Regions from separate parts of the Halomonas sp. A020 genome, predicted to be linked through region 3. Evidence: predicted binding sites of a transcription regulator. Region 3 holds the regulator's gene; each other region holds the start of a gene.
The links. Region 3 encodes PhoB, which activates phosphate uptake and scavenging genes when phosphate is short. Its sites were predicted from a motif close to TGTCATANNNNTGTCANA; they were not measured.
Positions count from the first base shown of each region.

Region 1: FRH_RS03995 (PhoX family phosphatase) is a predicted target of PhoB. The motif match lies at 3,933-3,950, and genes of this name have one in related genera.
Region 2: FRH_RS09705 (CYTH domain-containing protein) is a predicted target of PhoB. The motif match lies at 2,981-2,998, and genes of this name have one in related genera.

Region 1 covers NZ_AP022850.1:867,184-872,825, forward strand. The annotation lists gene FRH_RS03985 (efflux RND transporter periplasmic adaptor subunit) at 1-914, opposite strand, end outside; gene FRH_RS03990 (TetR/AcrR family transcriptional regulator) at 1,014-1,664, shown strand; gene FRH_RS03995 (PhoX family phosphatase) at 1,735-3,864, opposite strand; gene FRH_RS04000 (Lrp/AsnC family transcriptional regulator) at 3,998-4,477, opposite strand; gene FRH_RS04005 (1-aminocyclopropane-1-carboxylate deaminase) at 4,712-5,642, shown strand, end outside.
Region 2 covers NZ_AP022850.1:2,092,453-2,098,094, forward strand. The annotation lists gene FRH_RS09690 (PHP domain-containing protein) at 1-363, shown strand, start outside; gene FRH_RS09695 (L-threonylcarbamoyladenylate synthase) at 423-1,052, shown strand; gene FRH_RS09700 (ion transporter) at 1,103-2,008, opposite strand; gene FRH_RS09705 (CYTH domain-containing protein) at 2,050-2,949, opposite strand; gene FRH_RS09710 (TIGR00153 family protein) at 3,086-3,766, shown strand; gene FRH_RS09715 (inorganic phosphate transporter) at 3,776-5,041, shown strand; gene argA (amino-acid N-acetyltransferase) at 5,201-5,642, shown strand, end outside.
Region 3 covers NZ_AP022850.1:1,183,905-1,189,546, reverse strand. The annotation lists gene FRH_RS05495 (FAD-dependent oxidoreductase) at 1-182, opposite strand, end outside; gene FRH_RS05490 (chorismate lyase) at 269-826, shown strand; gene ubiA (4-hydroxybenzoate octaprenyltransferase) at 865-1,755, shown strand; gene phoB (phosphate regulon transcriptional regulator PhoB) at 1,867-2,556, shown strand; gene phoR (phosphate regulon sensor histidine kinase PhoR) at 2,559-3,851, shown strand; gene FRH_RS05470 (hypothetical protein) at 4,209-4,508, shown strand; gene FRH_RS05465 (hypothetical protein) at 5,088-5,408, shown strand; gene cysZ (sulfate transporter CysZ) at 5,480-5,642, opposite strand, start outside.

The DNA.
Region 1 (5,642 bases), 320 kb from region 3:
ACCCAGTAACCGCGCGCCGGTTCGCTGATCGAGTAATCCAGTTCGGCCAAGTCGCCTGGCACGGCGCGATGGTCGCCCGTCATCGCCACGACCAGGGTCTGTGTACGACTATCACCATCCACTTGAGGCAACCGCGCCCGTACTTGGCCCGCGATCGTTTGCCCGTTCACCTGCAGCGTCACGGACTCGCCTACGGTAAACGTCGCCGCGAGACGCGCGGGTAGCCCGAGATGAGCCTCTAACTGACGCGTGTCGATCAAATCGAACGCCGTCGTACCGCTACTCACAAGGCTACCAACATCGATGTAGCGCTCGACCACCCGGCCAGCAAACGGCGCTTTGAGCATGCTGTCTTCTAGATCGGCCGTCAGACTATCGCGCTCGGCGGCCAGGGCAGAGAGGCGCGCCTGCAGGGTCAAACGGTCAGTGCGGGCCTGATCGAGCGCCGTGCGACTCGCAAAGTTGCTCTGGTTCAATTGCGCTTCTCGCTCTTCCTGACGCTGGGCTAGCGCGAGACTGGCACGGGCCTCTTCGCTTCGCGCCGCTACTTCGGCCAGGCGGCTCTCCAGTCGCCGGGTATCGAGACTCGCCAGCACGTCGCCCTGCTCCACGGCATCTCCTCGGTCGGCTAACAGGGATTCCACCCGCCCGGCCGGTTCGAAGGCCAACGACACCGACTGGCGCGCCACCACACGCCCGGTCAATCGCACCTCACGGGTAAGCGTTTCGGCTTGTTCGAGCGGCAGCGTGGCGACTTGGAGCAAGGCGTTATCCGCCCCCTGCTGCCGAGCCTGCTGGGCGCTGCTGTGCTGGCTGCTTACCAGGGCCACCACGACCAGCGTCGCACCGATCATCGACAGGGCTGCCAGCGCCCCCCGCAGCCGGTGTCCCCAAGAAGTCTTTGACGTGCCCATGTTGGCCTCGAAATGGTTTATTCTTGAACGGTAGCGTTTACTATAATATGTGTACGCTTCCGTTCAATAACTATTTTTTAATAGGCATGGGTTTATTGCATGACAGACGCTCAACCGCCGTTATCCGACCCCAAACGCAGCGTCGGCCGCCCGAAGGACATGGCCAAACGCAATGCGATGATGGACGCCGCGGCGTGCCTATTTTTTCGTAACGGTTTGGAAGCCGTGACCATGGAGGCAGTGGCTCGCGAGGCAGGCGTTTCCAAAGTGACGGTGTATGGGCACTTTGCGTCGAAAGAAGCCCTATTTGGCAGTGTCATTCGTCGCGAAACCGCGACGATTCGGCAGGGATTATCACAGCTTCCCGATACCCACGACGCGGTGCGCCAATCGCTGATCGATGTGGGGGTGAGCATGGTCCGCTTCTTACTAGAACCCCATGTGCTGGCGGTCGAGCGTGTGATGAGCCATCAGGGTGAGCAACACCCCAAGCTGCTGCTGGCGTTTTTCGAGGCAGGTCCCTGGGCCATGCTCCAGTGGCTGCAAGAGAAGCTGGAAGGGTTGGCCAGCGCAGGCCACCTGAGCCTCCCCGACCCAGAGCGCGCCGCCGACCAGTTATGCAGTATGTGGCAAGGCATGCTGACCAAGGAGGTCCGCATGGGCGTGCGCCCACCGCCTACCGAAGAGGAACTACAGCGCCAGATCACTAGCGCTGTGGATGTGTTTTTGGCGGCGTATGGACGACGCTGATGGTGACTAAAAAGCCCTGCAGTTGCAGGGCTTGAAATACTGTTTCAAGTGCCGTTACCACGTTCACGACTTACACCCCCACCGGCCCTCCATCGCGCTTCTGGATGACCACGGTGGCCGCACGCGGGCGCACCTGGCCACTCGCTGACGCAGTGGCGTCTTGCACTAAGGCATTGCCATCTGCTGGCCAATTACCGGGGTGTTGGATGTTGATAAACAGCGCGGTTTTATCCGGCGTGGCAAAGATACCGGTGACTTCGCAGCCGTTCGGACCCACCGCAAAGCGCTTGAGCTGCTGCTGGTTGCTGCTGTTGATGACCGGGCCCGTGCCGCGAATGTCGTCCAGCCCATTGGGTACCACGGCCAAAAGCTGATCGTTGGTATGCTCGGTAACACCTTCGTAGCCGTTGTCGGTTTGAATCCACAGAATACCTTGGCCACCGTCGCGCTCATCGAACCACAGGCCATCGGGGCTGGCAAACTGGTTCATCTCGTTCAAACCTGAGTGATTGTCCGCATCGTCAGCCGCCGCGCCGAACACGAAGACCTCCCAGGTAAAGGCGTTGGGCAACCGGCTCTCCCGCCAACGGATCACGTGCCCGGCTTCGTTATTGGCACGGGGGTTCGCGGCGTTCACGGGCGCCGTTGCGAAACCTACTCCCGGCTCGGCCAGCTCGCTGCCATCGTTGGTGAGGGTCGCATCGCTGCCCTCTTCGCTGCGCTGGGAGTTATTGGTGAGCGTCAGGTACACCTCGCCGGAGGCCGGATCCACCGTCGCCCATTCGGGACGGTCCATTGGCGTTGCGCCCATGAGGTCGGCCGCATCGCAGGTATTGATGATGATGCCCGCCAGGTCGTTCTCGGCTAGGCCAAGTGCGGCAGCTAGCGTGCGACCATCCTGAGTTTTGGCACTCGGTGTGAGCGGCAGCCACTCGCCGCTACCATCGGCATGGAAGCGCGCCACGTACAGCGTGCCGTTATCCATATATTTGCTGCCAATGGCGAGACGGTCGTACTCCGCGCCGGGACGGTTGGCATCGGCGGGATCCCAGGCGGCATCAGAGACGTATTTGTAGACGTATTCGTTGCGGGCATCGTGGCCTGAATAGTAAACGATCGGCTTGCCCGCTTCTAACTTGCCCAACCAGCATCCTTCATGACGAAAACGCCCCAGCGCCGTGCGTTTCACCGCGCGAGCACCGCTATAGGGGTCGACTTCGACCTGGTAGCCGAAGGTACGCGCTTCGTTGCGGTAGTCATCTTCGGCACGCTCACCGCGCGGGGTGATGTCAAAGCGCGCGAACTCGCCGTTCTGCTCTGTCGCGTCGGCTGCCGAGGTATCCCAACCGTAGCGGCTTTTATCGGTAGGAATACCGATGCGTGCATCGTCTTGGAAGCGCTCGCCACGGTTGACGAAGATATCGGGCCAGTTCTCTTCACAGGCGATATAGGTGCCCCAGGGGGTCACGCCGTTACCACAGTTGTTGTTAGTACCTCGGGTTTGCGTGCCGTCAGGGGAGAATTGGGTTTTCACATAGTTGCTACCGGCCACGGGGCCGGCAAGGTCCATCACCGTGGCGCTGGTGAAGCGGCGGTTATAGGGAGAGTCGGTCACGTGCGACCACTGCCCGCTGGCGTTTTTTTCAACCTCCACGAGGGTGACGCCATGGGCGTTGATTTCGGTGCGCGACTCTTCCGCCGGGCGCTTGCCTCCCGCATTGGTAGGGCCACCCTGGGGCGCCCATAGCGCATCCTGCTCGATATACTCATTGTTGAGCGCTAGCACGAAACGCCGCGACGCGCTGTCGACATCCAAGGCGAATCCGGCCATACCATCGTGGTTCATGCCAACGCTATCGGCCTGGCGCTCGGCGGTCATGTGAAGATCGGGCTGCCACTCTGCGGATGGAGTGAGCGGCGTGCCCCAGGGCACCAACACCTGGGCCACGTAGCCTTCCGGTACCACCACCGCATCGGTGCGAGAACCACGCACCGCTTCAAATGCGAGAGTCAGCGGCGTCTTGGCCTGCTCGCCTGCTAGCGCTTGGGCTGCGCCGCCAAACCCCAACATCGACGACGCCGCCAGCCCCAGGCCGCCCCGCATCACATCGCGCCGAGAGACGTGCTTTGCCAGTACCTCGGCAAATGGCTGGTTATGGCTGTGGTTAAACAGGCGGTGATCTTCGATTGCCTTGCTCATGGTACTCCCCTCGTCATCATTAGCCCGTACGAACTACGTGTTGTTTTCGAGGGAGAGTATTAGGTAAAGATGAAAGATGTATGACGCAATCACGACGGTTTATTGACGTCGGGCATGCCGTGGGCCATTAGGACTAAATCGGTACCTTGTGGGTCGACACCACCTCCCGCAGCCCCATGAACGAACGAATCTGACGCACGCCTGGCAGGTAGAGCAACTGCTCGGCGTGTAGCCGGTTGAAGCTTTGGCTGTCTCTGGTGCGCACCAGCATGAAGTAGTCGAACTCCCCCGTGACCACGTGGCACTCCATGCAGCCCGACACTTTTTGAGCCGCCGCCTCGAACGCCGCAAAAGATTCTGGCGTCGAGCGGTCCAGCACCACGCCAATCAACACCACCATGCCTGCCTGCAGGGGCTCCGGGTTCAGGTGGGCCACGATCCGGCTGATCACCCCGTCCCGCTTCAGCTTTTCGACACGCCGCAAACAGGCCGCAGGGCTGAGGTTCACCTGCTCGGCCAGCGCCACATTGGAAAGCGTCGCATCCTCCTGAAGCAGCTTGAGAATACGCTTGTCGATACGATCCAGCTCACCGCCCATGGCATGGGGCTCCAAGGCCCCTCCCGCTCGTTTGGCACACATTATTATTTACTCAAAGAATAAATTTACGAATTAATCAAACCTATAAACGCAATCAGACAATCCATTGTTGTTTATAAAGCCCTTATTTCGCAACCCGCCTGAACACACTAACGCCTAATATAAACCTCAGGGAGCACGCCAACGTTCCAACCACCGTTACCCAGCGATCCTTGTCTATCGCGTTGATTGCCAATGCAGGAGCTTGCCATGAACCTTGAACGCTACCCCCGTTATCCACTGACGTTCGGCCCCTCCCCGATCACACCTCTCAAACGGCTGAGCGCCCATCTGGGCGGCGAGGTCGAGCTGTATGCCAAGCGCGAGGACTGCAACAGCGGCCTGGCTTTCGGCGGCAACAAGACCCGCAAACTGGAGTACCTCATCCCCGAAGCGCTGGAGCAGGGCTGCGATACGCTGGTGTCGATTGGCGGAATCCAGTCCAACCAGACGCGTCAGGTGGCTGCCGTCGCGGCGCACCTGGGTATGAAGTGCGTCCTCGTTCAGGAGAACTGGGTGAACTACTCCGATGCGGTGTATGACCGGGTCGGCAATATCGAGATGTCGCGCATCATGGGGGCCGACGTTCGCCTGGACGCCGCCGGTTTCGATATCGGCATTCGCCCTAGCTGGGAGCAGGCCATGGAGGATGTGCGCCAGCAGGGCGGCAAACCATTCCCCATTCCCGCGGGCTGTTCCGAACACCCCTACGGCGGCTTGGGCTTCGTCGGCTTTGCCGAAGAGGTGCGCCAGCAGGAGAAAGAGCTGGGCTTCACCTTCGACTACATCGTGGTGTGCTCGGTGACCGGCAGCACCCAGGCCGGGATGGTGGTCGGCTTTGCCGCCGATGGCCGCGCCCAGCGGGTGATTGGCATCGACGCCTCGGCCAAGCCCGAGCAAACCCGTGCGCAGATCCTGCGGATTGCTCGCCACACCGCCGAGCTAGTCGAACTGGAAGGCGGCATTGCCGATGACGACGTGATCCTGGACACCCGCTATGGCGGCCCTGAATACGGCCTGCCCAATGACGGCACGCTAGAGGCCATTCGCCTTTGCGCCCGCCTGGAAGGGGTGCTCACCGACCCGGTGTACGAAGGCAAATCCATGCACGGCATGATCGATAGGGTGCGCAACGGAGAAT
Region 2 (5,642 bases), 910 kb from region 3:
AGCGAAGTGGTGGGTTGGGTCGTGGCGTCTGGCGGGGTGGCCGTGCTGGCTCATCCGCTACGCTACGGGCTCACTCGGCGGAAGCGCGGTCTGCTAATGGATAGCTTCATGGACGCCGGAGGCCAAGGGGTGGAGCTAGTGAGCGGACAGCAAAACCCGGACACCACCCGCGACCTTGCGCGCCAGCTCGTCGAACGCGAGCTATACGCCTCACTGGGTAGCGACTTCCACTTTCCCGGCAGCCATGCCGCCCCCGGCAGCATGAGCCCGGTACCCCGTACCGCCGCGCCGCCGATTTGGCAGCATCCTCGCTTGGCTCATCTGCGCGATGCCCCCAGTGGCATGCTGGCCCGTGGGTGTTAAGCGGTTGAATCAGCTACGCTGAAGAGAACACTCTCACCTCTGCCGACTAGGAGTCATCGATGAGCCAGTACTTTCAGATACATCCGGAAAACCCGCAAAAGCGGCTGATCGATCAAGCCACCGAGATCATTCGCAAAGGCGGCGTGGTGGCGTACCCCACGGACTCGGGCTATGCGCTGGGTTGCCATCTAGGCGAAAAAAAAGCCATCGAGAAAATCAAATGGCTGCGCTCGCTGGATGACAAGCACAACTTTACCCTGGTGTGTTCGGACCTGTCCGAAATAGGTACTTACGCCAAGGTGGATAACGCCGTATTTAGACTGCTAAAGGCCCATACCCCGGGCCCTTACACCTACATTCTCGATGCCACCACCGAGGTGCCGCGCCTATTGCTGCATCCCAAGCGCCGCTCCATCGGCGTGCGGGTGCCCGACCACCGGATTACCCACGCGCTGCTCGACGCGCTGGGCGAGCCGCTGATGAGCGTGACGCTCATTCCCGTAGGTGAGGCGCTGCCAATGAGCGACCCCGAGGAGATCCGCGACCGCTATGGGGCTCATCTGGATTTGATTATCGACGGCGGTGCTTGCCACCTCGACCCCACCAGCGTGATCGACCTGCGCGAACTGCCGCCAAAAATCGTGCGGGAAGGGCGTGGCGACATCACCCCGTTTCAAGACGGATACTAAACGTGTCGTACGACGGGGGCGCTTGGCGCCCCCGTTTCCTGGCATGAGTGCTACGACTCGCTCGGTGTGTCATCGTCAGTGTCGTCCTCTTTTCTCTGCGCTTTCTTGCGTGGGTCTTCGCTATCTTCATCCAGCCAAGTGCCGCAGCGTAGGCAGTAGCGGGCACGCTTTTCATGACGGTCGTGGCCGCAGCCAGGACAGGCCTCTTCCGAGTAGCGGTCTTCACGAATCGAACGAATGACTTGGGCCGAGAACACGCCGGTGGGCACGGCGATGATCGAGTAGCCAATCAGCATCAGGATGACGGTGATGGCTTTCCCTAGGGGGGTGGCGGGCACGATGTCACCATAGCCCACCGTGGTCATGCTCACGATGGCCCAGTAGATCGACATGGGAATGCTGGTAAAGCCCGCCTCGGGCGATTCTATGGTGTACATCAGCGCGGCAAACAGCGTGACGACCATGAGAATGCTGCTAAAAAAGAGCAGAATCTGGCGCAGACTGCGTTTGAGCGCATCCAGCAGCAGGCGACCTTCGCCGACGAATTCCATCAGCCGTAAAATGCGAAAAATCCGCAGCACGCGCAGAATTCGCACGATCACCAGCCCATGGGCGCCCGGCACCAGCAGCACCAGCCAAGTGGGAATGATGGCCACGACATCGACGATGCCATAAAAGCTCTTGAGGTAGACCGTCGGGCGCTCCAAACAGTAAAGACGGACCAGCAGCTCCAGGCTGAACAGTAGCGTAAAGGCCCACTCTACGTAGAAGAAGAGCTGCCCGTAACGTTCGGCATAGATCTCGATACTGCCCAGCAAGATCACCGTCACGCTCAGCAGGATGGCGACGATGAGCGCAATGTCGAACGCCTTGGCCCCCGGCGTATCGGATTCGAAAATAATGTGAAACAGCCGGGCGCGAAGTCCGTCGGCACCGGGCGTAAGGGGAAAGCTCATTGCATCATCCTGAAGTCGGCTTCATCAATCGGGCAGTGTGGTTAGCGTAGCGCGGTTTCGTGGGCCAAGCGACGGGCCAGATTTAACGCAGCAACGCCGTAGGTCGTCGACGGCATGCCTTGGGCATTCAGCGCGTTGGGCAGTGCTTCTGCCTCGCTGCGCGCTGCACTATCGAGCTGGGGGTGCTGGGCCAACGTATCCAGCGCCTGACGTGCGGCGTTTAGATGCGCAGCGTCGCCGCTATCATGATAGGCATCCAGCGCGACGGTGGCGCGGTGCAGCCACTCGGCAGGGCGCTTGGCGGCGGGCAGCGGCCAGTGCTGGTGGCCTAGGGCATTGCCCCGCGCTGCCTTGCTGGTATCGGAGGGGCGCAGCGCTATTTGGCTCGCCAACTCGACGGCGAGCGTCCAGAGCGCTGCCGGGGCACCGGCTTTCAGCTCCAGCTCCACTTCGCGAATCGGCGCTCGCGCGCTGCCGCAGACGATCTCTCCTTCGTCCAGCACCAGTTCGATGTCGCTGTCTTGCCACACTAACTGCCAGCTTTTCCGGGTGAAATCGGTGCTGAGCGTCGGGCGCAGCGCTGCGATGCAATCGCCAAGCGCCCCTTGAAATGGAGGCAGCTCTGCCAGCGCCGCCTGGTCGAGAGCGGCGGAGGGAACTTGCCACTCCCACTCCTGTCGGCTGGAGAGTCCGCCACCGCCCTGGCCGGCCGTTTTAACGGTTTGCAGCACTTGCTGATCAATGGTGCGAAGGCGCACCGCCACCCGTGCGGCGGCCAAGTCGCCTGTGGGGGTATCGAAGTAGGTGTTGGCGAGCTGCTGCTGGTGCGGTGGCGTCGCGGCCAGTAACGGATGATGGCACAGCGCACCCGACTGACCGCTGGGCAGGGCCAGCTTGAGCTCCACTTCCGTAGGGGCTGGCGTTTTGGTTGACTCTTTCATGACAATCGCCACCTCGATATTGTGACATTTCGGTTAATTTTTGATGACATTATGAACTTTTCATGACGGCGGCGGGCGCACTCTTTATACTGGCGCCCGCCATTTCCAGGCTCCCCGAAAACAGGCTAAAGGCTATATGGTAACCTCCAACCCTTTTTCCGCGATGTTTGGCCGCTCGCCATTCCAGCCGCTGCTGGCCCACATCGTCAAGGCCAATGAATGTGCCGATCAACTGCTCCCGTTCTTCGAGGCCACGTTGACCGGTGATTGGGATACGGCGGCAGAACTGCGCGAGAACGTGACGCGCTTAGAGCACGACGCCGACACCCTGAAGACAGAGCTGCGGCTGAACTTGCCCAACACCATGTTCCTGCCCGTTTCGCGCTCTGACCTGCTCGATCTGATCAGTGTGCAGGACAAGATCGCCAACAAAGTCCGCGACATTACCGGCATCATGCTGGGCCGTAAAATGCGCGTGCCCGACGTGTTGGCCGAGCCGATGCGTGACTACATGCGTACCAGTGTGGCGTGTGTGGCCCAAGCGCGCCAAGCATTGGAAGAGTTGAAAGACCTGCTGGAGTCCGGCTTTGGTCGCAACGTTTCCGACGTCATGCAGAACATGATCCGCGAACTCCACACCCTCGAACATCAGGCCGACAGCCAGCAGGTGGCGATCCGTCGTCAACTGTTCGAGTTGGAGAGCCAACTGCCGCCGGTGGACGTGATCTTTCTCTACAAGATCATCGAGTGGGTCGGTGAAGTCTCTGACCGCGCAGAGCGCGTGGGCAGCCGCCTGCAGATTTTGACCGCACGCTAAGGGATACTCATGCAGATTATTGCTCAGCACGGTGACATCTTTATCATTCTGGCCTGTTTGTTCGGCTTCTTCATGGCCTGGGGCGTGGGGGCCAACGACGTGGCCAACGCCATGGGCACCTCGGTGGGGTCGAAAGCGATCACCATCAAACAGGCGATCATCATTGCGGTGATCTTCGAGTTCCTGGGCGCATGGCTCGCGGGTGGCGAGGTGACCAACACCATCCGTAAAGGGATCATCGACCCAGAACTGCTGCAAGAAGACCCGCAACTCTTGGTGTACGGCATGTTGGCGGCGCTATTGGCCGCCGGTACGTGGCTGCTGGTGGCCTCGGTGAAAGGTTGGCCCGTCTCCACCACGCACTCCATCGTCGGTGCGATCGTAGGCTTTGCGGTCGCCGGTCTGGGGGCGTCTACCGTCGATTGGAGCGCGGTGACCACGATTGCTGCCAGCTGGGTCGTTTCCCCGCTGCTGGCCGGTACCATCGGCTTCGTGCTGTTCAAATCGGTGCACCACCTGATCTTCGAGAACGATAACCCGTTCACGGCCGCCAAGCGCTACGTGCCGGGCTACGTATTCTTGGTAGGGTTCATCGTTGCCATGGTGACCTTGACCAAAGGTCTCTCCCACGTGGGGCTCGATCTCACCTTCAACCAGAGCCTGCTGCTGTCGATCATGATCGGCTTGGTCATCATGGGCATCGGCATGCTGATGCTTCGCCGTATCAAGTTCGAAAAGAGCGCCAACGACCACTTTGGCTACGCCAACGTAGAGCGCGCGTTTGGCGTGCTGATGATCTTTACTGCCTGCGCCATGGCGTTTGCCCACGGCTCTAACGACGTGGCCAACGCAGTGGGGCCGCTGGCAGCGGTCATCAGCGTGGTGCAAACCGGCGGTGAAATCGAAGCGTCCGCGCTGGTGCCCTGGTGGGTACTGGTATTGGGGGGCGGCGGTATCGTCGTGGGTTTGGTGACCTACGGCCATAAAGTGATCGCCACGGTCGGTACCGGCATTACCGAACTGACCCCGAGCCGCGGTTTTGCGGCGACGCTGGCAGCGGCCACCACGGTCGTGCTCGCCTCGGGTACCGGCCTGCCGATTTCGACGACCCACACCTTGGTTGGGGCCATTCTCGGCGTCGGCTTGGCGCGCGGGATGGCGGCGTTGAACCTGCGCGTGATTGGCACCATTGCCATGTCCTGGTTGATCACGCTGCCGGCTGGCGCGGGCTTGGCCATTCTGTTCTTCTTCATGTTCAAAGGCATGTTTGGTTAAACGTTCGGCACGCCAAGACGACACTGTTTGACCTACAGCGGCACCTTCTTTGCAGATGATCTTCTTATCAGATCGTTGCAATAGAAGGTGCCGCTGTTTTTGGTGCTCTGTTAAAGTAACTAGCGTCACTTTCATTCACCTGCTGCCGGAGAGCGGCCCTTGGACACTCGTTTCCCCTTCGTAGATTGGTTTCGTAACGCCTCCCCGTACATCAATGCCCATCGGGGGCGAACCTTTGTCATCTTGATCGAAGGCGAAGCCATGGCGTCTGGCCGAGGGGAGCAGCTCATTCAGGATTTGGCGCTGCTGCACACCTTGGGCGTGCGCTTGGTGGTGGTGTTTGGCATTCGCCCCCAAGTGCACGAGGCGCTGACGGCCGCCGGTGTCGAGCCTACCCGCATCGATGGCCGCTGGGTCGCCGACCGCGCCGTGATGGCTCATGTGGAGCAGGTGGCCGCTCACCAGCGGCTCTGGTTGGAAGCGCGGCTCTCGCTGGGCCTGCCCAGCACGCCGCTGCACGGTGTCGAGCTTAGCGTGATTTCCGGTAACCTCGTCACCGCCAAGCCGCTGGGCGTGCGTGAAGGCGTAGACTTCGACCATA
Region 3 (5,642 bases):
GTGGAAAGCAGGGGCTTGCTGTAGTCATCGCCGCTGTCTGCACTGATCAGCGTGATAGTGCGTGTATCTCCCTGGCGTCGCAGGGTACGCGCTAGCCCCACGCCTGCCATGCCGGTTCCGACGATCGCCAGAGCAGTTGAGTGAGGAGAGGGCGTGGAAGAGGTCGTGTGTGAGTTGGGCATACCGTCCCCTGACGTCGGTGGAACAAAAGCCTATAAACCACCATGTTACACTAGCTCACTCTCAATTGACTGCCCTGGAGGCCTAGGTGACCGCCCCCGAGTTTTCACTCTTTCCTCAGTGGCTGCCGGTGGCCGCTGCTCGGCCAGCCATGAGCGCGCCTTGGTGGCAGTGGGTCGCCTCCACGGATTCGTTGACCGCCCGCCTGATGGCCGCCGGTAAGCCGGGCGCATTTCGGGTGCGCGTGTTGCGCCAGACCATCGGCCTGCCCCAGCGCGATGAAGCCCTTGCCCTGGGCATTGCACACCGCCGCTATGCGTGGCTGCGTGAGGTGGCGCTGTGTATCGATGAAACGCCGTGGGTCGTGGCGCGTTCGGTGGCATCGCTTCACCACCTGCAGGGCAAAGGGTTGGGCAACTTAGGTGAGCGTTCGCTAGGCAGCTGGCTATTCCAGAAGCCTGATTTGGTGCGCGGGCCGCTGGAAGTAACGTCGGCCGCGCCGCCATTCAACCGGCTGACGCTGGGATCGTCGGCCAGTAGCCTTTGGGGGCGGCGCTCCGTCTTTGAGCACGGCGGGCTGTCGTTGCTGGTGCAGGAGTACTTTTTATCCACCATGACAGATGCACTGAGCCTGCCGTCGCGCTAGGCTAACGCAGCGACTTTTTCGACGAGGTAAGCATGAGCATGGACCGTTCTCTGTTGCGCCCAACCGGGTGGGCCCGCCTGACCGATTTCCTACAGCTAATGCGCTTGGACCGGCCGATAGGTACTTGGCTGTTGATGTGGCCAACGCTATGGGCGCTGTGGATCGCCTCGGACGGGGTGCCGGGCCGCGATGTACTGCTGATCTTCATTGCCGGGGTGTACGTAATGCGCGCGGCAGGCTGCGTGGTGAACGACTACGCCGACCGCCACTTCGATGGCCATGTAAAGCGCACCCGGCAGCGGCCGCTGGCCACCGGCCGTATTAGTGAAACCGAGGCGCAGCTGCTGTTCGTGGCGCTGGTGGCGGCGGCCTTCGTGTTGGTCCTGTTGACCAATTGGTTTACCGTGCTGCTCTCCTTCGGCGGTGTGCTGCTAGCGTTCATTTATCCTTTCATGAAGCGCTATACCCACTTTCCCCAAGTGGTCCTGGGGGCGGCGTTCTCCTGGGCGATTCCGATGGCGTTTGGCGCCGTGCTCGGCGAGGTGCCACTCGTGGCGTGGCTACTGTTCAGCGCTAACGTGCTATGGACAGTGGCCTACGATACCCAGTACGCCATGGTCGATCGCGATGACGACCTGAAGATCGGCATCAAATCCACGGCGGTGCTGTTTGGCAGTGCCGACCGTCTCATCATTGGCTTGCTGCAGCTTGCCACCCTAGCGTTGTTGATTTGGGTGGGGCTGATGGCGAGCCTGGGCGGTTTCTTCTGGCTCGGTGTGGTCGGAATGGCGGTAACCTTTGCCCATCAACAGCGTTTGATCGTTCACCGGGAGCGTGATCGCTGTTTCCAAGCGTTTTTGAATAATCACTGGTCGGGGCTCTTGGTCTTTGCCGGCATTGCTCTAAGCGAGTGGCCCGTGGCTGGCTAATATTGCTGGGTGTCATAGAATTGTCATTAAGTCATGGTGTTATCGTCACAGACATGTCATTGAACCGTTTTCGCATACATGAGCTTTCTTAGCACACCGTGAGGCCCTGGAATGACCGCCAAGACCGTACTGATCGTCGATGATGAGGCGCCCATTCGCGAGATGATCGCTGTGGCGCTGGAAATGGCTGACTATCGCGTGCTTGAAGCGGATAACGCCCAGGATGCCCACGCGATGGTCGTAGATCATCAGCCCGACCTGCTGCTGCTGGACTGGATGATGCCTGGCACCAGCGGCATCGAATTGGCACGCCGTCTCAAGCGCGAAGAGGCTACTGCGGAACTGCCGATCATCATGCTGACCGCCAAGGGCGAAGAGGATAATAAGATCCAAGGTCTGGAAGCGGGCGCCGACGATTACATCACCAAGCCGTTTTCGCCCCGTGAGCTGGTAGCGCGCCTGAAAGCCGTTCTGCGCCGGGCGACCCCGCGCGGCGTGGAAGATCCCATCGAAATCAATGGGCTGCTGTTAGACCCGGTGAGCCATCGTGTTAGCGCGTATGGAAAGGCGCTGGAGATGGGCCCTACCGAGTATCGATTACTGCAGTTTTTCATGACCCACCAAGAGCGTGCCTATACCCGTAGCCAGCTTCTCGATCAGGTGTGGGGCGGCAACGTGTACGTAGAGGAGCGCACGGTGGACGTGCACATTCGCCGGTTGCGTAAGGCGCTAGGGGAGGCGCACCAGAATTTGATTCAAACAGTGCGGGGCACTGGGTATCGTTTCTCTGCTCGGGTGTAGTCGTGCGCCTGTGGAGCCGTGAATGGTGGCGCATTACCTGGCTGGCGCTATTGGGCATGTGCCTGGGGTGGCTGGTGGGGTATCCCGGTGTGGGGCTCGCCGCTGGCCTCTTATTCTGTTTGATTTATCACTTGCGCCAATTAAAGGCGCTGTTCCAATGGCTGACGCTTCACCCTCACGATGAGCCGCCCGCGGCAACGGGGCTTTGGGGTGAGCTTTTCGATCGTCTCTACCGCTATCAAAAGAGCCAACGCATTACTCAAAGCCGCCTGCGGGCGACCCTTGCGCGTATTCAGGAATCCTCGGAAGCGATGCGTGATAGCGTCGTGATGCTGGATCGGCATGGTGATTTAGAGTGGTGGAATAGCGCGGCTACCGAGATGTTGGGCCTGCAAACCGCCCATGACCGCGGACAGCATATTACCAACTTGCTGCGCGACCCACGCTTCATTAGCTACTTCAATGCCCGGGAGTATGGCGAGCCGCTAACACTCACCTCACCCATCGATGAGCGGCGTATTCTGCAGTATCAAATCACGCTCTATGGTGATGACGAGCGCTTGGTCATGGCCCGGGACATTACGCGCTTGCATCGCCTCGAACAGATGCGCCGTGACTTCGTAGCCAACGTGTCTCACGAGCTGCGCACACCGCTGACCGTGCTGTCGGGTTACTTGGAAACCTATGGCGATTTGAAAGAGCTGCTGCCGCCCCGTTTGGGCAAAGGCATCGGTCAAATGGAGGAGCAGACCAAGCGCATGCAGAACTTGGTCAACGACCTGCTACTACTCTCTAGGCTCGAAATCGATCGAGGGGGAGAAGATCACCAGCCGCTTGCCGTCGGGCCGATGCTGGAGAGTATTCGCCGCGATGCGCTGGCGCTGTCTCACCAGCAACACAGCGTGCAGATCGTACTCGATTGCGAAGCGCGCCTAATCGGCAGTGAGCAGGAGCTGCGCAGTGCGATCTCCAACTTGGCATTCAACGCAGTGCGTTATACGCCGGAGGGAAGTCAAATCACGCTCCGCTGGGCGGCTCTGCCCAATGGCAGTGCCTGCATCGAAGTGGACGACGACGGTGAAGGGATCGATCCGGTCCATATCCCGCGTCTCACCGAACGCTTCTACCGCGTCGATAAGGGGCGCAGCACCGCCACCGGTGGCACTGGGCTGGGCCTGGCCATTGTAAAACACGTTCTCCTGCGCCACGATGCGCAGCTCCAAGTGGAGTCGTTGCCCGGTGAAGGGGCACTGTTCCGTTGCGTATTCCCGGCCACTAGGGTGGTCAACGAGTAAAAATGCCGCTCGGCCACTCGTTTCACCGGCCTCACCTCGTACACTCAATCCTTCCTCATTCGTCGATTTGCATAATCTATGTACAAGTGTGTCATATTGGCATGTAAGCATGGTCAAACACCGCGCATGTGCCATATGTAGCCAATTAACTCGCTATGAAATCGCGGCTGAAGCTATTTTGGCATGGCTTTATTTTTTTATAAACTATTGTATTTATATGTATTTTTCTATTTTTTTGAAATTTTGGCATGTCGGATGCAAAAATTCTGGTAAGGAAGATTACCGCAGGAACTGGTAAGACATGAAGTCGCTCTTCCTTACTAAAGCGGTATTTCACAGCGATCGAGGAGGCGGAATATGATGTCCAAGGAACTACTCAAGAAAGCTGGTATTTTAGGTGTAACGTTTGGTTTGGTAGCAAGCCCATTGGCTTTTGCCCAAGAGCCTGCTGACCCGGCCGACAATATTTCTCCAGACGAGCAGCCGGTGGAATCTCAGTCCAGCGATACTGCGATGCCATCTGATCATGGCAACCAAGATTTAACCCATGACGAAGGCGATAACGCCAGCGATATGGAGCCGAATTCCATGAGCGATGACTCGGATGCGACATACGACAGCACCGAAGAGCTTCCGGAAGAAAATAGCGGCATGTAAGTTGTAACATTTATTTGCAAAGCTGTTAAAAACTCTTACGCTTAGGAGTGAGCATTTAAGGGGCAAGGATGTCCTATAGCAAGGATGCTCAAAGATTCATGGAAAGAATCAGATAACGATCAATACGCTGGTCAGGGGATATACCAAGGTTGGCACCCCGCAAAAGGATAGGAAGCCAGACGTCAGTATCGTTGACAAGTAAGAGTGACCAAGACCCCGCCCTGCGGGGTCTAATTTTTTGTGCCTGCGGCATATGCAGAGGGTATGTAAGGTTTTCTTTAGAACGAGCCTGCATGAAAGTCTGCGGAATCTTTCTTAAGGTGAGTCATTCTGCGCCACGTACACGGCGCATGTGTCATTATTGCACAATATATTTGAGGTATTTTTGACGTTGCTGCATTATATTGCGCACAATGTAATTTGTATAAATACATGTTTATAAAATAATTTTTTATTTTCTATGTAATTTGGCATCTTGTGTGCAATAACTAGGTGTTAAGTTAGCCATTAGTCGTAGGCGCTCATGTGTTCTGGTTCTGGCCTACGCCGACTGGCTCCACGTTAAAGGAGTACGTAGCGATGTTATTTAACGAGTTAGCGAAAAAGACGGCTGTTCTAAGCGTTGCATTCGGTTTGGTTGCAAGTCCAATGGCCTTTGCCCACACGTCCATTGAATTGAATAAAGACCGTTCTGCAGGTCACGATATTATCGAGCCAAGCTCGCACAATACGTCAGGTCCGGCCCAGTATTCTACTAGTGACCTGATCCATGACGAAGGTGACACGCTGGATTACTCTACGTCTAGCAGCGCCAACGACTCAACCGATACAGCCACCCGCAAAACGGGCTATGACGCCAATGAGCTGAACCGCGACGAAGGTGACGGTATCCGTTGGTAAGCCCAGCGCTATATCCCCAAAACCCCGCCTAGGCGGGGTTTTTTGTGTCTATGCCTCCCACTGTCGCGTCGTCACGGGTTCACTACATCCTGTGTGCCGCGATAATGCCCGTCCCACATGAGCACTGCCCCTGCGACGGCGCCGGGTATCAAAAACAGATTGGCAAGGGGAATCCAGGTAACCAGCATGATCAACCCGCCGTAGGTAAGGCTGGGCCACCAGCGTCGCGAGAGG